4 regions of the Massilia luteola genome follow, and region 2 is predicted to be linked to each of the others. Evidence: predicted binding sites of a transcription regulator. Region 2 holds the regulator's gene; each other region holds the start of a gene.

Region 1 (3,633 bases), on a different contig from region 2:
GTTCGGGTTTCCCGGAAAGGATGCAGCATGACGCAGCGCCACACGATGTCCCCGATGTTGAAGCTTTGTGCAGCGGCTCTGATCGCCGCCGCCCCGCTGGTTGCCGGCGCCGCCGGTCAGGACGCGGCCCAGGCCACCCATTACGTGGTCCAGACGGATCGCCTGATCGTCAAGTACAAGGATGACAGCGACACGTCGAAGACGGGCGTGGCGGCACGCGGCATCGACCGCGCGCGCCAGGCGCTGCTCGACCGCGCCGGCCAGACCTACGGCGCCACCCTGCGCGCGCTGCGCGCGACGGCGAACGGCGCGAACGTGCTGCAACTCAACCGCACGATGTCGCTCGACGAGGCGCGCGAGCTGGCCGCCGAGCTCAAGTCGCGCGACGCCAGCGTCGAGTACGCCGAGCCGGACCGCATCATGGTCCCGCTGGCCACCCCGACCGACCCCAGCTACACCCAGCAGTGGGACCTGTACGAGGCCACCGGCGGCATCAACGCGCCGGCCGCCTGGGACAAGTCGACCGGCGCCGGCATCAACGTCGCCGTGATCGACACGGGCTACCGTCCGCATGCCGACCTGTCCGGCCAGATCCTGCAGGGCTATGACTTCATCTCCACGAGCACCGTCGCCAACGACGGCGGCGGCCGCGACACGGACGCCAGCGATCCGGGCGACTGGGCGCCGGCCGGCAGCTGCGGCACGGGCGTCCCGGCCGCGGACCAGAATTCGAGCTGGCACGGCACCCACGTGTCCGGCACGATCGCCGCGAAGACGAATAATGGCCTCGGCGTCGCCGGCATCGCCTACAACGCCAAGGTCGTGCCGGCGCGCGCGCTGGGCCGTTGCGGCGGCTACACGTCGGACATCGCCGACGCCATCGTCTGGGCGTCGGGCGGCACCGTCACCGGCGTGCCGGCCAATGCCAACAAGGCGCGCGTGCTGAACCTGTCGCTGGGCGGCACCGGCGCGTGCGATACGACGACGCAGAGCGCGATCAACAGCGCCCGTTCGCGCGGCGCCGTGGTGGTCGTCGCGGCCGGCAATGCGAACACCAACGCGTCGAACACCAACCCGGCCAACTGTGCCGGCGTGATCACCGTCGCCGCGACCAACCGCTCGGGCGGCAAGGCGTCGTATTCGAACTACGGCACCAACGTGACGATCGCGGCACCGGGCGGCGACAACGGCGCCGGCATCCTGTCCACGCTGAACTCGGGCACGACGACGCCGGCCTCGGACAGCTACGCGGCGTACATGGGGACGTCGATGGCGACCCCGCACGTGGCCGGCGTCGTTGCGCTGATGCTGTCGGCGAATCCGAACCTGACGCCGGACGACGTGGCCGCCAAGCTGAAGTCGACGGCGCGCGCATTCCCGGCCCCGTGCTCGGGCTGCGGCGCCGGCATCGTCAACGCGGCGGCTGCCGTGAACGCGGCGCTGGCGGCCGTCACCACGACGCCTCCGGCGACGACGGCCGTGACCTGGACCACGTGCGCCACCGAAGGCGGCACGTGCTCGTTCAGCGGTACGCGCGACGTGCGCTACGGCACCGCCACGAGCTTCGTGACGAAGACTTTTACCGGTTCCGTCAAGTGCTCGAACACCGTGTTCGGTGATCCGGCGCACGGCATCGTCAAGTCGTGCAGCTACTCCAGCGCGGCGAAGTAATACCTGCCGCATCCGCCGCCGCGTCCCGCGGCGGCATTCCTACTTGCATTAAACCCACAATCCGACGATACTGTATGCAATTACAGTAGTCGCTCGGCGCGGGCGACCGTCACCGTGAACGCCCACGTCCGCAAGATCATCCACTGCGATTGTGATTGTTTCTACGCATCCGTCGAGATGCGCGACGATCCGTCCCTGCGCGGCCGGCCGCTGGCCGTGGGCGGGCGGGCCGAGCAGCGCGGCGTGGTCGCCACCTGCAACTACGAGGCGCGCCGCTACGGCATCCATTCGGCGATGGCGACGGCACAAGCCGTCAAGCTGTGCCCGGACCTGATCCTCATCCCACCGAACATGGAAAAGTACCGGGTCGCGTCGCGCCAGATCATGGACATCTACCGCGACTACACGGACCTCGTGGAACCGCTGTCGCTGGACGAAGCCTACCTCGACGTGACGAACTCGCCGCACTGCAAGGGCAGCGCCACGTTGATCGCCCAGGAGATCCGCCGGCGCATTGCCGAGACGGTCGGCATCACGGCGTCCGCCGGCGTGGCGCCAAACAAGTTCGTGGCCAAGATCGCCAGCGACTGGAACAAGCCGGACGGGCTGTTTCTCGTGAAGCCCGGCGAAGTCGACGCCTTCGTTGCCGCGCTGCCCGTGAAAAAATTGTTCGGCGTGGGCAAGGTGACGGCTGCCAAGCTGCACAGCCTCGGCGCGCAAACCTGCGGCGACCTGCGCGACTGGAGCATGGACAAGTTGCAGCAGCATTTCGGTTCGTTCGGCGCTCGTCTGTACGACCTGTGCCGCGGCATCGACTACCGCGACGTGAATCCCGTGCGCGAGCGCAAATCGATCAGCACGGAGGAGACGTACACGCCGGACGTGCCGGATCTGGCCGCCTGTCTTGCGCTGCTGCCCGACCTGTACGAACACTTGCTGGGCCGGATCAAGAGAAATAATGCTGAAAAATTCATCAACAAGTTGTTTGTAAAAATTAAGTTTGCCGATTTCCAGCGCACGACGGTCGAGTGCGTCGGTTACGCGCCGAACCTGGAGACTTACCGCCACCTGATGGAAGCGGGCTGGCTGCGCGCGAGCCGTCCCGTGCGGCTGCTGGGCGTCGGCGTGCGGCTCAGCGATACGGAGACGGTGGAGCAGCTGAGCTTGTTTGACGAACGTGCAACACATTAAAAAACCATCGCCAACGACGTGAATTTTGCCGCCAGTCAGCGTGTAGAATGTCGTTCCTTTGAAATATCGAGATAACTGGAAGCAACGTTATGTGGTTCAAGAATCTTCAGATCTACCGCCTGCCCGCACCGTGGAATTTTTCCCCTGAACAGATGGAAGAGGCGCTGCAGTCGCAGGCGTTCACGCCCGCCACCAGCAATGAATTGTTGCGCCAGGGTTGGGATTCGCCACGCGGCAACGGCAAGCTCGTCCACGTCGTCAACAAGCAGATGCTCATGATGCTGGGCACGGAAAAGAAATTGCTGCCGAGCTCGGTCATCAACCAGGTCGCCAAGGCCAAGGCCGCCGAGCTGGAAGAGCAGCAGGGCTTCCCGCCGGGCAAGAAGGCGATGAAGGAACTCAAGGAACGCGTGGCCGACGAGCTGCTGCCGCGCGCCTTCTCGATCCGCGGCAACGTGTGGACGTGGATCGACCCGGTCAACGGCTGGCTCATCGTCGACGCGGCCAGCCCGAGCAAGGCCGACGACGTCATCAAGCTGCTGCTGAAGGCCGTCGACAAGATGCCGCTGGAATCGCTGCGCGTGCAGCGCTCGCCGGTCGCCGTGATGACGGGCTGGCTGGAATCGGACGAGGCGCCGTACAACTTCACGATCGACCAGGACACGGAACTGCGCGCCACGGGCGAGAGCAAGGCCGCCGTGCGCTACGTGAAACACTCGCTGGACCCGGAAGACATCCGCCGCCACATCGCCGCCGGCAAGCAGTGCACGC
Region 2 (3,633 bases):
AGTAATCTGACTATGCTTGCGGTCGCGACCGACGATTAAGCGTTGTGCAGGTCGGTGTACGGCAGCAGAGCCAGGTAACGGGCGCGCTTGATGGCGGTGTCAACTTGACGCTGATAGTGCGCCTTGGTACCGGTCAGGCGTGCCGGCATGATCTTGCCGTTTTCCTGGACGAAATCCTTCAGGGTGTCGACGTCCTTGTAGTCAACCTGTTCCACGCCTGCGGCGGTGAAGCGGCAGAATTTCTTGCGCTTGAACAGCGGGTTCTGCTGTTTACGCTTCTCTTTGAGCTTAGCTTTGTTTTTGTCGAACTTTTTACCGAATGCCATTTTGAGGCTCCTGTATCTATCTAAAAACGTGCCCGCACAATTCTTTATGCGGCGGCACTGAAATCAATGATGTGAAACACCAAGCTTTTGCTGTGACGGCTTTTCCTGGCCAAAAACCCTGTGAAGCGGTACATCGCGCCCAACTCGGCGTTGGCAAATCGTCCCGAAATCTCGCCCGCGGCAACCGCGGGAATCTCGAAGTCGACCTGCCTGTCCATCCTCGCTTCCGTCTGCGTCGATCCGTGTTGCAGGACGCCGCCCACGATGGGGATGCCGGCCGGGGTGTAGCGCAAGGTGTCGCGTTCCAGAATGCTTGCGACCAGCGACAGCTCGTTCACGTACTGCTCGGTGCTCCCGCGAGAGATTTAGGCGGCAGCGGCCGGAGCGGCGGCCTGCTCGGCGCGGTGGCTCTTGGCTGCGTCTTCGCGCTGGACCGACTTCATCATCGGCGACGGCGCGGTTTCGGCCTTCTTCATCTTCACGGTCAGGTGACGCAGCACGGCATCGTTGAATTTGAATGCGGTTTCCAGCTCGACCAGGGTCTCGTTGTCGCACTCGATGTTCAAGCAGATGTAGTGTGCCTTCGGCAGCTTCTGGATCTGGTAAGCCATTTGACGACGGCCCCAATCTTCGACGCGGTGGATGTTGCCGCCGCGCGAGGTGACCGTGGTCTTGTAGCGTTCGATCATCGCCGGGACCTGTTCGCTCTGGTCCGGGTGGACGATAAACACGATTTCATAATGACGCATGAAACACTCCTTAAGGACGTTTAAACAAATGCCCACCTCGGCGTCAAGACGAGTGTGGGAAGGGAAAGCCCAACATTATAACAGCAAAGCCGTCAAGTACTCAATAGGTGTCGACGGCGCGCGCGGGCTTGCGGCGGCGCGCAAGGTCGCGGACGTGCGCTGCGTACCGCACCGCAAAAACATTGTGGACGTGCGCTGCGTACCGCACCGCAAAAACATTGTGGACGTGCGCTGCGTGCCGCACCGCAAAAAAATCTCGAAATCCCCTTGCGCGCGGCGCAATACTGTACAAAAATACAGTCTGATCCCGTACCAACCAAGACAAACATGCTAAAGCTCACCGCACGGCAAGAACAGATCCTCAACCTGATCAAGGAAGCCATCGACAACACCGGCTTCCCGCCGACCCGCGCCGAAATCGCCCAGGAGCTTGGCTTCCGCTCGGCCAACGCGGCCGAGGAACACCTGCAGGCCCTGGCCCGCAAAGGCGCGATCGAAATCTCACCGGGTACCTCGCGCGGTATCCGCCTCGTCGGCCAGTCCGTCACCGAATCGAAGGCCGCCCTGCCCTCGTTCGTGCCGCCGATCCCGCCGAACCTGATGTCGCTACCGCTCGTCGGCCGCGTCGCCGCCGGCTCGCCCATCCTTGCCCAGGAACACGTCGAGGCGACCTATTCCGTCGACCCGGCGATGTTCTCCAGCAAGCCGGACTTCCTGCTGAAGGTCAAGGGCTGGTCGATGCGCGATGCGGGCATCTGCGACGGCGATTTCCTGGCCGTCAAGAAGGTCGACAACGCCAAGAATGGCCAGATCGTCGTCGCCCGCATCGGCGACGAAGTGACGGTCAAGCGCTACCGCAAGACGGGCGCCACGATCGAACTGCTGCCGGAGAATCCGGACTTTTCCGTGATCACCGTCGATCCCAGCTCGGACGAGTTCGCGCTCGAAGGTCTCGCAGTCGGGCTGCTGCGGTCCTGGCATTGAGAACGACATCGTAGTTACGTCCCGCAACATCGAAAGGCCGCATCTTGCGGCCTTTTTTTACGCATATAAATATACAAAAAGAAATATACTCCGGACACAAAATGAATAGAATATAAACTTTTTATCCAAGCGGACAGAAGGAATTTCATGCAACGTCACGTATTGAGCATCGCAAGCCTGGCATTGTTCGCCGGCCTGGGTCACGCGGCCGAGGGCGACGTCAAGTCCGCGCCGGTTGCCGTGCGTTCGGCACTCGCCAGCGGCGTCGACACCCGGTACATCGAAGGCTCGGTACGGCCGCAAGACGATTTTTTCGAATATCTGAACGGCAAATGGCTCAAGACGGTCGATATCCCGTCGGACAAGCCATACCTCGATCCGTTCGTCGACCGGTATGAGGATTCACTGCGCCAGCTGCGCGAGATCATCGAAAAAGCCGGTGCCGGCACCGATGCAACCCACAAACCGGATGCCCGCCGCATCGGCGACCTCTACGCCAGCTTCATGGACGAGGCGAAGCTGGAACAACTGGGCATCACACCGTTGCGGCGCGAACTGGATCGGATCGCCGCGATCAAGGACAAGACCGAATTGTCCATGGTACTGGCCCACCTGGGCAGGCTCGGCATGGGCGTGCCGCTCGACTTCACCATTCACCTGGACAACAAGGATTCGACCCGCTATGTCGCCGACATCAGCCAGGGCGGACTGGGCCTGCCTGACCCCGACTATTTTCTGAAGGCGGACGACCAGAAGCTGGCCGATATGAAGGCCAGATATCTGGCCCACTGCCAAAAGGTCCTCGCCATGGCGGGCGACCGGCATGCCGCCGCCCACGCGCAAGCCATCGTCGCGTTCGAGACCGAACTGGCCAAGGCGCAATGGACCAAGGTCGAACTGCGCGATCCGAACAAGGCATACAACAAGTTCCACCTGACCGATCTCCCAGGGTTCGCACCAGGTTTCGACTGGAACAGCTGGCTGGACGGCATCGGCCTGTCCGGCAAGAGCACGTACGTGATCGTTGGGCAGCCGAGCTATCTGAAGGCGTTTGCCGGGATCGCGGATGCCACGCCGCTCGATACCTGGAAAGCGTACCTGACCCTGCACCTGGTCAAATCCTATAGCCGTTTCCTGTCGAAGGCCTTTGTCGACGCCGATTTCGAATTTTTCGACAAGACGCTGTTCGGCATCGAAGCGAACGAGCCGCGCTGGAAACGCGGCGTCGGCGTGATCGAAAGCACGCAGGGTGATGCGCTGGGCAAGTTGTATGTGGCTCGGTATTTCCCACAAGAGCGCAAGGTACGCATCGAACGCCTGATGCGGAACCTGCTGGCCACCTACAAGCTGAGCATCGACAAGCTCGACTGGATGAGCCCGGCCACCAAGACGGAAGCCCAGGCCAAGCTGGCCAAGATGAAGACGAAGATCGGGTATCCGGACAAGTGGAAGGATTATTCGGCCCTCGTCGTCAAACGCGACGACCTGGTCGGCAACGTGATGCGGTCGCGCGAACTCGAGTTCGACCGCGACCTCGCGAAACTGGGCAAGCCCATCGATCGCGACGAGTGGAC
Region 3 (3,633 bases), on a different contig from region 2:
ACCTGCGCGTCGACGACGGTGTCGACGGGTTCGTAATCCGGCAGCATGTCCGGCCGGCGCATCAGCAATGCGAGCAGCGTCGGAATCAGCACGAGCGGCACGCCGACGGCGCACCAGGCCCAGTGCCGGCGCAACACCTTGCGGCTGTCGTACAACAAACCCCGGGCACCCGACCAGGACGCCTGCAAGGTCGCATTGCCGCTGCGCTGCCAGCCGCCCACGCGCCATTGCAGGCGGCGCTGCAGCATGCCGAGCACCTGCAGCACGGATGCCCTTCCGCCCGGAAACAAGGCGAACCAGATGAGGCTGCAGGCCAGGCAAAAGTACAAGAATGCGACGAAGATCAGCATCGATTTCTCCGGTTTGTTTCTAATTGGAACTAGTTTTCCAATCTTAGGAGTAACGCGGTGCGCCCTACAGATGAAAATCAATCCGGCTCCAGACGTCCCAACCTGATGTCCTCCTCGCGGCGGCATGGCGGCGAAATCAATATCCTGGCCATGCTGGACGGCCAGGCGCCCGGCCGCCGGCTCCGCGCCGTGCCGGCCGTATTCTGGTACGGCGCCGCCGGCATACTCGCCTGCTCACTCCTCGTCGTGCTGGCGTGGCTCGTACGCGGCGCGACGCCGGCCCGGGACGCGGAGGCGGCCGGCACGGCGCAGGTCGCCCCGCGGCCCGAAACCGCGCGCCCAGGCACGGCCGCCGCCACCCGCGACGCAGCGGGCGACGCCATCCACGTCAATGTGCCGACCATGCATACGACGCTGGCCGGGGAAACGCCGGCGCCCGCGTCGATGCCGGCGCCGCCGCAAACAGCCGAGCCACCGGACACACCGGTCCCCGCAACCGCGCGCGGCGCCGTCATCGTCGATGTGGCACCGTCCGCGGCGCCTCCGTCCGCAGCGGCCGCGGCAACGCCTGCCGCGGCGGCACGCGCCGCCGGCGCGCCGTCCAGCTCCGCGCCGGCCGCGGCGGGTTACACACCGACGCGGAACGCGGCCGCGGCCGTCCCACCGGCACGGCCGCAACCGGCGTACCGCGCCGTGCCGCCCCAGACGCCGTTGCTGGCGCATGGAGAGCCGGCGCCATCGCGCCAGAAGCGGGCCGCGGCCGCGTCCAGGGCAAGGCCGCCGGCGGCCACGGTGGATACGGATGTCGCCCTGATCTCGGCCATCCTCCAGCACGCCGGCGCCGGCAACGACGGCGCCGATGCCGCGGGAACGCCCGCCTGTACCGGCAAATCCTGCAACCCGCGCTTGCCGTCCCGTCAATAGAACCGCAGCGGCACCGCGGCGGCGGTACGGAAAACCACGCCGCACGCCGCCGCGGCACCAAAACTGCTGGGACATCGTCGCCGCCACCGTTATACTGTACAAAAGTACAGTTGGCGCGGTATGACGATGATCAGAGTCCTGGAAAACGAGTTTTATTATCTGGATAACTTCCAGCGCGTGCTGGACTGGATCGCCGAGCGCTACGCCGACCTGCTCATCGATGATGAACACGCTTTCATCGCCGCCTTTCCCCGGCTGCCGCAGCCGGCGCGCGCGCTGTTCGTACGGATGGTGATGCGCAAGGGCACCTTGTTCCGGGCCAGCAAGCTCAACTACGCCGAGATCGGCTGCCCGGTCGAGGCGGCGCGCGCCCTGCTGCCCAGCGGCTGGATCGAGTCCGATCCGGTCCTGACGCTCGACGAATTGTTCGGCCTGTTGGCCAAGCCGGAACTGGCCGAGGCCTTCGGCCTGACGGGCGCGCGCAAGGGCGCGCGCAAGGCCGACCAGCTCGAAGCGCTGCGCGCCGAGCCGGCGCATGGCGCGAACCGCCCGTTCTCGCAGTGGTATGCCGGCTGCGACGACCTCGCGCTGCGCCTGCTCGTGCAACCCCTGTGCGACCGGCTGCGCCTCATCTTCTTCGGCAACCTGTCGCAGGACTGGACCGAGTTCGTGCTGTCCGACCTCGGCCTGTTCCGCTACGAGCGCGTCGAATTCTCGCCGGCGTCGCGCGGATTCCGGGCGCGCCAGGACATCGATCATTACCTGCAGCTGCACGCCTGCAAGGAACGCTATTACGGCGACGAGCCGGCGCTGGACGTGCTGGCCGACCTGCCGCGCCACGCTTTCGGCAACGACTGGCTCGACAGCCGCCGCGAGCGCCTGCTGTTCCAGCTCGGGCAACTGCTCGAAAAGGAAAGGGACTGGGACAACGCGTACGCCGTGTACGCGGACTGCCGCTATCCGGGGGCGCGCGGACGCGCCATCCGCGTGCTGGAAAAGCACGAGAAATTCGACGACGCCCATGCGCTGTTCGAGACCGCGCGGCAAGCCCCGGAAAGCGAAGCGGAACGCCAGCATTTGTTGCGTATCGGTCCCCGCCTGGCGCGCAAGCTGGGCCACCCGACACGCCCCGCGCGCCGCGCGCCGCCGGCCGCGCGGCTCGACCTGTGCCTGCCGCTGCCGGGCGGAGAATGGCGGGTCGAAGGCGTCGTGCTGGAGCACCTGTGGCGCGACGACGCGCCCGTCTACTACGTCGAAAACACGCTGGCCAACACGCTGTTCGGCCTCCTGTGCTGGCGCGCCGTCTTCGCGGCCATACCGGGCGCGTTCTTCCACCCGTTCCACCGCGGCCCGGCCGACCTGTTCGCGGCCGATTTCTACCTGCGCCGCAAGGACGACTTCGAAACCTGCCTCGCGCTGCTCGACGACGGCGGCCACCGCGCCGCCATCCTCGCGACGTATGACGAGAAGGCCGGCCTGCAGTCACCGTTCGTCGCGTGGGACTGGCTCGGGCGCGACATCATCGAACTGGCCCTCGATTGCATCCCGGCCGCGCACCTGGAGCTGTGGTTCCGCCGCATCCTGCAGGACGTGAAGGAAAACCGCACGGGCTTCCCCGACCTGATCCAGTTCTGGCCGGGCGAAGCGCGCTACGACATGATCGAAGTGAAGGGCCCGGGCGACCGCCTGCAGGACAACCAGCTGCGCTGGATCGACTACTGCGCGGCGCACGGCATGCCGGTCACGGTGTGCTATCTGCAGTGGGAGCAGGCCGCGGCATGAGTGAAAACGACAGCGGCGCGCGCTACGTCGTCGCGGTGCGCGCCCTGTGCGAATTCACCGCCAAGCAGGGTGACCTCGACCTGCGCTTCACGCCCTCGCCCACGGCGCAGGAAGGCATCGCCGGCCATGCCGTCGTGGCGTCCCGGCGCGGCGAGCAGTATCGCAGCGAGGTGACGCTGGCGGGCGACTGGGGCCCGCTGCATGTGCGCGGCCGGGCCGACGGCTACGACCCGGACCGGAACCTGATCGAAGAAGTCAAGACGTACCGCGGCCAGTTCACGAGCATCCCCGACAATCACCAGCGCCTGGCATGGGCCCAGCTGCGCGTCTATGGCCATTTGCTGTGCGGGCAGCTCGGCATGGACGAGGTCAACCTGGCGCTGGTCTACTTCGACATCGGCAGCCAGCAGGAGACCGTGCTGCGCGAGACCCGCACGCGCACCGAGCTCGCGGCGCTGTTCGAGGATCAATGCCGCCGCTTCGTCGCCTGGGCCGGGCAGGAACTCGCGCACCGCGCGGCGCGCGACGCGGCGCTGGCGACGCTGCGCTTCCCGCACGCGGACTTCCGTCCCGGCCA
Region 4 (3,633 bases), on a different contig from region 2:
CCAGTCGGCCCAGTCCAGCGTGAGGTGCAGGGGCGCGCTCATGCTTTCAGGCGGCGGTAGGTGAGAACGCAGCCCATGCCGCCGAGGCCGAACAGCACCCAGGCGAGCGGCCACTTGAGGAGCGCCACGAGGACGAAGCCGGCCGCGCTGATGGCCACGCACCACGACAGCGGCATCGGACTTTTCTTCAGCGCGCTCACCGGGCGCAGGCCCGCCGCGCCGATCAGGCCGGCACAGACGGCGGCCATGCCGTGCAGCGCGCCCGCCACGACGGGGCTGGCGGCGAAGCGGTCGTGCAGTACCACGAGCCCGAGGACGAGCACGAGCGGCACGGCCAGCAGTCCGGCCAGCGCGGCGAGTGCGCCGGCGATGCCGAAATAGCGGCCGCCGATCATCAGGGACAGGTTGACGACGTTCGGTCCGGGCATGATCTGGGCGACGGCCCAGTCTTCGATGAATTCCTCCTGGGTCAGCCAGCCCTTGCGGTCGACCAGTTCGCGCTGGACGATGGCCAGTACGCCGCCGAAGCCCTGCAGGGCCAGCAGGGTGAAGGAAACGAACAGGTCGGTGAGCGAGCGGGGATGGGGACGGTCGGGCAGGGCGGCGCCGGCGGAACGATCGGGGGTATCGCGACTATTGAAACCATCGGAACTATTGGAACTATTGGAGCGGGGCGCGTTCATCTCCGGATTATCGCGCCGCCGCCCGGGCCTGTCCATGGCGGATCGGCGCCGCGCGGGCGAGCGCGATCGCGGCCGGCATCAGCCGCCGCCGATGCCCCGCATCACGCGTCCCGTCCCTTCGCATTCGGGACAGGTCTTGCCGTTGGCCAGCTTGCCGCTGCCGCCGCACGTTTCGCACAGGTCTTCGCCTGCGCCGGGCGTGCCGGGTTCGGCTTCGTCGCCGGGTTTCAGGTCGGGATCGGGCATGGCGCTCATGGATTCCTCGTGATGGTTGGATGACTAGGCCATTCTAGGCGCAGCGGCGAGCGGGCGGCGCACGGCGCGGGGGCGAGGTGCGGGCGCAGGGCATACCACGAAGATTAAAAAATAAGCTTGACTTTGGCTGAAGCTGGGAAATACTCGTTAGGCGGCAATCCCTTTCAATCCATCAAAGTCAGGAACTGCGATGAACCAACACTCCCCCGAGCTCGAAGACGGTCAGGCGACCGTCCCCTATCAGCGACGCGATGCCCAGCAGACGGACATCGTCGACCTGGGCATTGCGCTCCAGCAGCGCAGCAATACGATGTCGGCCGTGGAATACATGCGTTCGCAAAACGTCGGCAACGATGTCATCGAACGCGTGCTGACGGAGCCGGGCCGCAGGCGCTCGTGGTGCAGGTAAGGGAGTCGGCGCCAGGACAGTTATGCACGATATGTCCTTTCTTTTCATCTTGCATATTGTTTTGATTTATGTTTACGATTTACCGCGTAAGCCATTGATTTTGCGACGGTTGAGTTTTGCCCACGCAACGGGCAAATTGTTGAAACCCGCATTCTGGCTCGGTTTTGGCATGTCAAGAGGGTGTTTTTCCACAACCTTATGCACAGATTTTGTGGATATCTGAGCAAGCTTTGATAATCAGGCAAGTAGAGCGGGCGCGGCCGCCGAGCCGTACGCCCGCTTTCTTTTTTGCCGGCGACATTGACGTGGTTTTGCTACATCGACATCAAGCCGCTTGCATTTAGATACTGGACAAATGTACAGTTGAGCATCAACGCTCAACCGCCATGTCCACCGCCGCCACCGCCATCCCCGCCGCCGCCATCCCCGGTGCCACGCCTGTTTCGAGGCCATCCGCGCCCGCCGATCCGTTCGCCGGTCTGAACCCCGAACAACTGGCTGCCGTCGAGCACGACGTGGGCGCGGACCCGGTGCGGCCGCTGCTCGTGGTTGCGGGCGCCGGCTCGGGCAAGACGAATACGCTGGCGCACCGGGTCGCGAAGCTGATCCTGGCGGGCGGCGATCCGCAGCGCATCCTGCTGCTGACCTTTTCGCGCCGCGCCGCGGGCGAGATGGGCCAGCGCGCCGCCGGCGTGCTGCAGCGCGTGCTGGGCACGTCGTCGGCGGCCGTGGGCAGCCTGCCGTGGGCCGGCACCTTCCACAGCATCGGCGCGCGCCTGCTGCGCGAGTACGCCGGACGGATCGGCCTGGAGGCCTCGTTCACCATCCACGACCGCGCGGATTCCGAAGACCTGATGGGCCTGGTGCGGCAAGAGGTCGGCCTGGGCGCCGCGTCCGGCCAGAAGCGCTTTCCGCTCAAGGGCACGTGCCTGGCGGTGTATTCGCGCGTCGTCAACAGCCGCGAGCCGCTCGCCGACGTGCTGCAGTCGACCTTTCCTTGGTGTGGCGAATGGGAAGAGCAGCTCAAGCGCCTGTTCGGCGCCTACGTCGACGCCAAGCAGGAGCAGAACGTGCTCGACTATGACGACCTGTTGCTGTTCTGGGCCGAGATGGCGTCCGACCCGGAGCTCGGGCCGGCGTTGGGCGCGCTGTTCGATCACGTGCTCGTCGACGAATACCAGGACACGAACCGGCTCCAGGCCGCGATCCTGCAGGGCATGAAGCCGGACGGGCGCGGCGTGATGGTCGTCGGCGACGATGCGCAATCGATCTATTCGTTCCGCGGCGCGACGGTGCGCAACATCCTCGATTTCCCGCAGCAGTTCGCGCAGCCCGCCCGCGTGATCACGCTGGACCGCAACTACCGGTCCACGCAGCCGATCCTCGACGCGTCGAATGCCGTCATCGGCGCCGCGCTGGAGCGCCATGCCAAGACGCTGTGGACCGACAAGGTCGCGACCGCCAAGCCGCAACTGGTGCTGATCCCGGACGAGGCCGAGCAGGCGCGCTGGGTCTGCAACCGCGTGCTGGAGCAGCGCGAGGCGGGCATCAAGCTCACGCAGCAGGCCGTGCTGTTCCGCGCCGCCAGCCACAGCGCGGCGCTGGAACTGGAACTGGTGCGGCGCAACGTGCCGTTCGTCAAATTCGGCGGCCTCAAATTCCTGGAAGCGGCCCATATCAAGGACGTGCTCGCCATGCTGCGCTTCGCCCAGAATCCGGCGGGGCGCGTGGCGGGCTTCCGGGTCGTCCAGCTGATTCCCGGCATCGGTCCGGCGACGGCCGCCCGTTTCCTGGACGCGGTGGCGCAGGCGGCCGAGCCCGTCGCGGCCGTCGACGCGTTTCCCGCGCCGGCGCGCGCGCAAGGGGAGTGGAAACAGTTCACGGCGCTGTTCCGCACCCTGCGCACGACCGGCCTGCGCTGGCCGCTGGACGTGGAACTCGTCCGGGACTGGTATGCGCCGCATCTGGAACGCCTGCATGACGACGCGGCCGTCCGCGCCGCCGACCTCGACCAGCTCGTGCAACTGGCTGGAGGCTACGGCTCGCGCGAAAACTTCCTCACCGAACTGACGCTCGACCCGCCGGAAGCGACGAGCGACCGCGCCGGTCCGCCGCTGCTGGACGAGGATTACCTGATCCTGTCGACGATCCACTCGGCCAAGGGCCAGGAGTGGAAGGCCGTGCACGTGCTGAACGTCGTCGACGGCTGCATCCCGTCCGACATGGCGACCGGGAGCGCCGAGGACATCGAGGAAGAGCGCCGCCTGCTGTACGTCGCCATGACGC

The links. The regulator LexA, encoded in region 2, represses DNA repair genes until DNA is damaged. The targets are predictions, from matches to a motif close to ACTGTATNNNNATACAGT.
Region 1: a site for LexA is predicted at 1,741-1,758, ahead of dinB (DNA polymerase IV). Genes of this name have one in related genera too.
Region 3: a site for LexA is predicted at 1,368-1,385, ahead of U9J41_RS17150 (VRR-NUC domain-containing protein). Genes of this name have one in related genera too.
Region 4: a site for LexA is predicted at 1,694-1,711, ahead of U9J41_RS02245 (ATP-dependent helicase). Genes of this name have one in related genera too.

The regions. Positions count from the first base shown of each region.
Region 1 covers NZ_JAXOFN010000025.1:94,909-98,541, reverse strand. Annotated here, with positions in the region: gene U9J41_RS22235 (S8 family peptidase) at 28-1,671, shown strand; gene dinB (DNA polymerase IV) at 1,786-2,862, shown strand; gene U9J41_RS22225 (recombination-associated protein RdgC) at 2,952-3,633, shown strand, end outside.
Region 2 covers NZ_JAXOFN010000008.1:5,283-8,915, forward strand. Annotated here, with positions in the region: gene rpsR (30S ribosomal protein S18) at 36-326, opposite strand; gene priB (primosomal replication protein N) at 371-664, opposite strand; gene rpsF (30S ribosomal protein S6) at 692-1,075, opposite strand; gene U9J41_RS11060 (hypothetical protein) at 1,074-1,409, shown strand; gene lexA (transcriptional repressor LexA) at 1,403-2,059, shown strand; gene U9J41_RS11070 (M13 family metallopeptidase) at 2,207-3,633, shown strand, end outside.
Region 3 covers NZ_JAXOFN010000016.1:95,489-99,121, forward strand. Annotated here, with positions in the region: gene U9J41_RS17140 (M15 family metallopeptidase) at 1-350, opposite strand, end outside; gene U9J41_RS17145 (hypothetical protein) at 456-1,274, shown strand; gene U9J41_RS17150 (VRR-NUC domain-containing protein) at 1,401-3,056, shown strand; gene U9J41_RS17155 (ATP-dependent DNA helicase) at 3,053-3,633, shown strand, end outside.
Region 4 covers NZ_JAXOFN010000001.1:488,230-491,862, forward strand. Annotated here, with positions in the region: gene U9J41_RS02225 (chromate transporter) at 1-42, opposite strand, end outside; gene U9J41_RS02230 (chromate transporter) at 39-683, opposite strand; gene U9J41_RS02235 (hypothetical protein) at 762-938, opposite strand; gene U9J41_RS02240 (hypothetical protein) at 1,129-1,347, shown strand; gene U9J41_RS02245 (ATP-dependent helicase) at 1,734-3,633, shown strand, end outside.